3 regions of the Pseudoalteromonas phenolica genome follow, and region 1 is predicted to be linked to each of the others. Evidence: predicted binding sites of a transcription regulator. Region 1 holds the regulator's gene; each other region holds the start of a gene.
What was found. Region 1 encodes MetJ, which represses methionine synthesis genes. Its sites were predicted from a motif close to TAGACGTCTAGACGTCTA; they were not measured.

Region 1 (2,278 bases):
CCCACTAAAGCGCCCACTGCATGGGCTGCATTCACAACCGCATCGATGTCTGTAAGACGAAGAATTGGGTTACTTGGCGTTTCAATCCAAACCAGTTTAGGTTTGATCTCTGCAATTTGTGCAAGGCTGTCAGCGCGAGTTAAATCTAAAACTTTTAGTTTTAACAAGCCACGCTTTTCAAGTGATGTGAATAAACGATAACTACCACCATAACAATCATGTGGAATAACTAAGGTATCGTCGTGATTTAAAAGTTGTGTTACTAGGTGTACAGCTGCCATACCGGTCGCGGTGATGATGCCTTTTTCTCCGCCTTCAAGCTGCGCTAATGCTTCAGCTAGAATATCGCGATTTGGATTACCGCTACGGCCGTAATCGTAATCACGCTTAGTATCGAAATCAGCGAACGAATACGTTGTAGAAAGATAAAGAGGAGGCACAACCGCACCATGATGCTTATCGGCTTCGATACCATGTCTGACTGCGACTGTTGACTTATTGCGTTGGCTCATATCACCACCTAGTATATGGATGTTTAGACGTCTAAAAGGTTAGATGATCAAATTAGAGAAGTCAAAACATTTATACTGCTAAATGGCTATTTAACTAGAATTTGACTATCTTTTTTAAACCGATAAAATTTCGCCACTTCGTTAACTAATATTGTTAATAAGACTGGGTTTTTGACCATAAATCGGTACATTAACCTTAGTTTGAGTTGGGCGTTAGTCAAACTAAGTCAATTAAAGCCGTCGCAAACGAGCGTAGTCTTATTGGCAGTAATTACTCTAAAGGCATCAGAAAAATATTATGGCTAAATGGAATGGTGAGTATATTCACCCTTATGCAGAGCATGGCAAGAAATCAGAGCAAGTGAAGAAGATCACCGTGTCGATCCCTTTGAATGTATTAAAAGTATTAACTGACGAACGTACACGACGTCAGGTTAACAACCTACGCCATGCAACAAACAGTGAGTTGCTATGTGAAGCATTTCTGCATGCCTTTACGGGTCAACCACTTCCAAGCGATGAGGACTTACGTAAAGACAATCCTGAGAAAATCCCTGTTGAAGTGCGTAACATCATGAAAGAGATGGGCTTAGAGATCCCAGAGATTAACGAAGAAGGTTAATCGCCTTAGTTTCTCTCGAAGAAAAACATAGAAATAAAAAACCTCGCCATTGCGAGGTTTTTTATTAATTTAATCTTGCTTAGGATTAAGATTCAAATTGTGCCATGTAGTTTTCTGGTAGATCGATTTGCGCAACGCCAGAATCAATCGCAGCTTGTGCTACAGCTTTAGCAATGCGAGGTAATAAACGCGGATCCATTGGCTTAGGAATAATATACTCAGCGCCAAACTCTAGCGACTCAACATCGGCTGCTTTAAGCACTTGCTCAGGCACAGGCTCTTTCGCAATACCACGAATAGCTTCTACGGCTGCGATCTTCATTTCATCATTAATCGCTGTTGCACGCACATCAAGTGCACCGCGGAAGATAAATGGGAAACATAAAACGTTGTTCACTTGGTTAGGATAATCCGAACGACCTGTCGCCATAATTAAATCGTTACGTGCACCATGTGCAACTTCTGGATTAATTTCAGGGTCTGGGTTTGAACAGGCAAAGACAACCGGCTTGTCCGCCATAAGCTTTAGGTCTTCTGGAGAAAGTAAGTCAGGGCCAGATACACCCACAAATACATCTGCTTCAGCGATAACGTCTTGCAGCGTACGCTTATCAGTGTTGTTAGCAAATAGCTTTTTATATTCGTTTAAGTCATCGCGACGCGTATGGATAACACCTTTACGGTCTAGCATGTAAATATGCTCACGCTGTGCACCACATTTTATCAGCAGCTCCATACATGCGATTGCTGCAGCGCCTGCACCTAAACACACAATGATAGCGTCGTGGATGTCTTTACCTTGTACTTCCAATGCATTCAACATACCCGCAGCAGTTACAATCGCAGTACCATGCTGGTCGTCGTGGAATACAGGTATATCACAACGCTCTATAAGTGCTTTTTCAATCTCAAAACACTCTGGTGCTTTAATATCTTCAAGGTTGATACCACCAAAAGTATCTGCAATATTCGCAACCGTATTGATAAAGTCTTCAGTGGTGCGGTGCTTTACTTCAATGTCGATTGAATCTAAGCCTGCAAAACGTTTGAATAGTAGCGCTTTACCTTCCATTACTGGTTTAGAAGCAAGTGGGCCTAAGTTACCTAAACCTAAAATTGCAGTACCATTACTGATCACCGCAAC
Region 2 (2,278 bases), 470 kb from region 1:
GACGCGTATATAAAAAATACCCCAGTTGCTATTAACATTAATAAAACGAATAGCACTACTCACTCCATGTATAGTTGATTGTAAAAAGAGGGACAGATTATACACAGACAGGTCGCACTATCAATGATAATGCGACTGAGAATTGATGTTATTTAGTTGTTCTTTAGTCTAATTAGGCTATTTGTTTTTCTGCAAGATTAAGTTCCATCGTTGCTTTTAATAAGCGATATAAATTAATTGATGCGTCAATTTCTTCTTTACGATTGGTCAGGCTTTCAATATTCAAACCAAGTGGTACATTCAGATGCGCACAGCTTTGAATGATCAGGTCTAAATTCTCACGACAGATGCGGATTGATTCGCTTAACGGGTTTTGCGAGTCAAGCATGCGCCATTTAGTTGCTTCAGGAACTGAAATACCTAACCATTCCATAAACTGCAGCGTCTTTTCGCCACCACATGGCGTAAACGTAAGAATAATACGCTTTGGCTCTAGCCCTTGTTGACGGCAACTGCGTGCGTAGCTGGTGATTAAATCAATTGTTGCTTGCGCGTTGTAAACAGCTTGAGAAATAAAGAATTCACACCCTTGTGCTGTTTTCTCTAATAAACGCTCATGTTCATTTCGCTTATTTGCATGACGCTCAGCAATCGTTACACCACCTAAGAAAAAGTCATCCGGGTGCGCTTCGATAGTTTCATACGCTTTAGGTAGACTTAATTTTACGTCGCCGTTTGAAGAAGGGCTGCCTACTAAAACCAAGTTATTCAAGCCGTGCTTGCTCTTTGTATTATCTAGCCACTGATGAAATTCGTTTGCTTCACGCTGCGCCACACTTTTATAGGTGATGACATCAAGTTGTGATAGCTCTTTAACGAGCTGGCTATACTCACATGGATCTACAGTGTGCTTAAACGGAAAAGGGCGCGGTACTTGAGTTCGACTACTTTCATCTTGAATGTCGTAAATAACGACACCGTCATATTCAATTTCATGTAAACGGCCAAGTAGCTTTTGTGCAATGGTTTTGACTTGTGCTTCATCAGTTCCCATCTTTGGCGGAGTAGTACCAATTAAATATACGCCTTGATTAGGGTCCAAAATTTTCTCTTGTAATGATAAAGCCATGGTCCTCATTCCCATTGGTTGTGCTGATGAGGTAAATATAGCAGCCATTTAGACGTCTAGATAGATTTTTTTCATGAAACTTATTCAAATACTATGAATTTTTCTCATGTTTATTTTGAGGCGCAAGGGATAATTCCGCAGCTCAGATATATTTATTTACATAAATTTTGCTGTGAAATGAGCGAGTCACAGTAATTTATTGCATAATTGAAGCGGTGTCATATGTGATACCAATCCTCAATAATACTCAATTATTTTGAGAGACTAAAACTGACGTTAACTTCGTTGGGAATTTCTCATTTAGAACAACTAAATAGCAAAATTTCCGCCTTGTTATCGACAAGTTTTCCTTACCTCAAAATAGATTGCTTAATTTAGAGGAATGGTATGACAAAATAAAAACTGAATTTGGAAATCACATGAAATTTAAACTTTTGGCAACTAGCCTTGCAGTGACTTTAGCACTGTCAGGTTGTATGAGTAATAATGCACAGACAAGCAATACAGCGAATGCCACTGTTGCATCAGCGTCTGTTGAGAATAAAGTATTTGCACAAGACTATGTGTTAGAAGAACTAGAAAATGGTCTTCGTGTGATGGTTGTTAAAACTGATTATCCTGATGTTGTATCGCTACAAATTCCGGTATCTGTAGGCTCTCGAAATGAAATCGAAGCAGGGAAAACCGGTTTCGCTCACTTCTTTGAACACATGATGTTTAAAGGCTCTGAAAAATTCCCACAAGATGTGTATGCAGATATTCTGAAAAACTCTGGGGTAGATAACCGCGCTTACACGACAAACGACTATACAAACTACCACTTAAATTTCTCTAAAGAACATTTAGACAAAGTACTTGAAATCAAAGCGGACATTTTCCAAAACTTAAAGTATTCAGAAGAGCAGTTTCGTACTGAAGCACTGACGGTTAAAGGTGAGTATTTAAAAAATAATGCTAGCCCAATCCGTAAACTACTTGCGGCAGTGCGCAAAGAAGCATTTGAAAAGCACACTTATAAGCACACCACAATGGGCTTTTTCGAAGATATTGAAGCCATGCCAGATCAAATGGCGTATGGGCAGACGTTCTTTGAGCGCTTTTATAAGCCAGAGTATGTTTCACTTGTGATTGTGGGTGATGTTGATCCGC
Region 3 (2,278 bases), 1.7 Mb from region 1:
TAGAATCAGTAAGACAACCAGATGATTTCTGTGGTTATCGTCCGTTACTTTGCTTACACGTATTTAAGAAGTGACGATAGACAGGGTTGTCTTTCATATTTTTCTTCATTGCTAAATACATCGGACGATTTAAACCCAGTGCGCCCAGCGGAATAGACTTAATTAACCCTTGGCTTTCATAAGGTGTTACTAACCAATCAGGAAGAGCGGCAACACCCATACCAGCACTGACTAACTGGAAAATAAGTAATCCTTGATCCACCGTTTTTAATGTACCGTCAAAGCGTGCATTTTGAATAAAATGCTTAAAAATATCTTGGCGCTCTTTTGGAATAGGGTACGAAATAATGGTTTCGTCTTTTAAGTCTAGCGCCGTGACGTAGGCTTTTTTAGCCAGTTCATGATCGGGTGATACAATCAGTTTCAACTTAAAATCAAAAAGGTGCGCGTATTCAAGCTTGTCTGCTTCTCGAATGTCAGAAGTTAATACTAAATCTAAGTCATCGTTAAGAAGCTCAGGAATGGCGTCGTAGCTAAACCCGCGCTCATAATCTACATGGATGTCAGGCCAGAAATTGTTAAATTCTTTGATTGTCGGCAGTAGCCAATGGAAACATGCGTGACATTCAACACTTAAGCGCAGTTGAGAAATTGGCTGATTGAGGCTTTCTTTTAATCGACACTTGGTTGCTTCTACTCTTGGTAACACTTCATTGGCCAATTCTAGTAGTAGCATACCTTGTGGTGTAAAACGCACAGGTTGTGTTTTTCTTTCGAACAGCTGACAGTCTAATTTGTTCTCTAAGTCTTTAATTTGATGAGATAAAGCTGATTGAGTTAAAAACAGTTCACGGGCTGTATTTACAAGGGAGCCGGTTTCTTTAAGCGTTGAAATGGTTTTTAAATGTTTAATATCTATCATCTTCAATAAATCTCATTCTTAGAGTGAGCAAAATTCAGAGTTCACCTATTCCTGAACTGCCTAACTTCAATTTCCATGTTTGCTAGTTTATAAAAACAGCATAAATCTATTTTTAATTAGCAAAATCACTATAACACTATTTTTGACAGCGTTGTCATGTTTTGATCATATTTTTTACAATTTTATTTGATTAATTTTGTTCAAGTTAAAACTGAAAAACTGTCAGTTGTCTTCATCCTATCTCATGTTAATGATTTTAGCCATCTAAACACCCAAAAAAATTTAAGGATAGAACATGGCGTATATTCATAATCTCGGTTTTCCTCGGATAGGAAAGAAACGTGAACTTAAGTTTGCAGTTGAATCCTATTGGCGAGGTGAAATTAACCAAGATGAATTACTTGAAAAAGGTAAAGCAATCAGAGTTGAGAATTGGGCAATACAGGCGAACGCTGGAATTGAATTACTGCCTGTCGGTGACTTTGCATGGTATGACCATATACTTAATACCAGTTTATTATTAGGTGCTATACCAAAGCGCCATGTAAATACTGATGGCAGTGTTGACCTAGATACATTATTCAGAGTAAGTCGAGGAAAATCGCCAAGTGGTTGCGCCTGTGCAGCGAGTGAAATGACAAAGTGGTTTAATACTAATTACCACTATATAGTACCCGAGCTTTCTAAAGATCAAAGCTTTGGACTAAGCTGGCAGGCACTGTTTGAAGAAGTCGGTGAAGCACACAGTCTGGGTTATAAAGTCAAACCTGTTTTGGTAGGGCCTATTACTTATTTGCATTTAGCCAAGTGTGCAGATGAGTCGTTTAATAAGCTATCTCTTCTAGATAAGTTATTACCGGTTTATCAGCAAGTGTTAAAAAAGCTGGCTGAGCTTGGCGTAGAATGGGTACAAGTTGATGAGCCTGTTCTCGCACTAGAGCTGCCTGAAGAGTATCGCAGTGCATTAAATACTTCCTTAGCAGCACTTAACGAACAAGGGGTAAAGATTTTACTCGCCAGTTATTTTGATTCGGTAAAAGATTACTATGAAGATATTCAGCACTATCCTGTCGCAGGTGTGCATTTTGATTGTGTTGCAGGTGAGCAAGATCTTGCAAAGTTAAATCAGCTTTTAAATGATGAGCAGGTGTTATCTCTAGGGCTTATTAATGGTCGTAATATTTGGCGAGCTGATTTGTCTTCTATTTATAATCAAATCGAGCCGATAGCACAAAGTCGTGGTGATAATTTATGGCTAGCACCGTCATGTTCATTACTTCACACCCCGGTCGACTTAGAGCAAGAAGACAAGCTTGATGCTGAAATTCGCGATTGGTTGGCTTTTGCAAAGCAAAA

Region 2: the regulator MetJ is predicted to act here: its motif matches at 1,171-1,188, upstream of PP2015_RS13055 (methylenetetrahydrofolate reductase).
Region 3: the regulator MetJ is predicted to act here: its motif matches at 1,180-1,197, upstream of metE (5-methyltetrahydropteroyltriglutamate--homocysteine S-methyltransferase).

Annotation. Positions count from the first base shown of each region.
Region 1 covers NZ_CP013187.1:3,421,507-3,423,784, forward strand. Annotated here, with positions in the region: gene metB (cystathionine gamma-synthase) at 1-512, opposite strand, end outside; gene metJ (met regulon transcriptional regulator MetJ) at 811-1,134, shown strand; gene PP2015_RS15380 (malic enzyme-like NAD(P)-binding protein) at 1,220-2,278, opposite strand, start outside.
Region 2 covers NZ_CP013187.1:2,955,030-2,957,307, reverse strand. Annotated here, with positions in the region: gene PP2015_RS13055 (methylenetetrahydrofolate reductase) at 173-1,129, opposite strand; gene PP2015_RS13050 (M16 family metallopeptidase) at 1,549-2,278, shown strand, end outside.
Region 3 covers NZ_CP013187.1:1,228,598-1,230,875, forward strand. Annotated here, with positions in the region: gene PP2015_RS05435 (LysR substrate-binding domain-containing protein) at 35-922, opposite strand; gene metE (5-methyltetrahydropteroyltriglutamate--homocysteine S-methyltransferase) at 1,218-2,278, shown strand, end outside.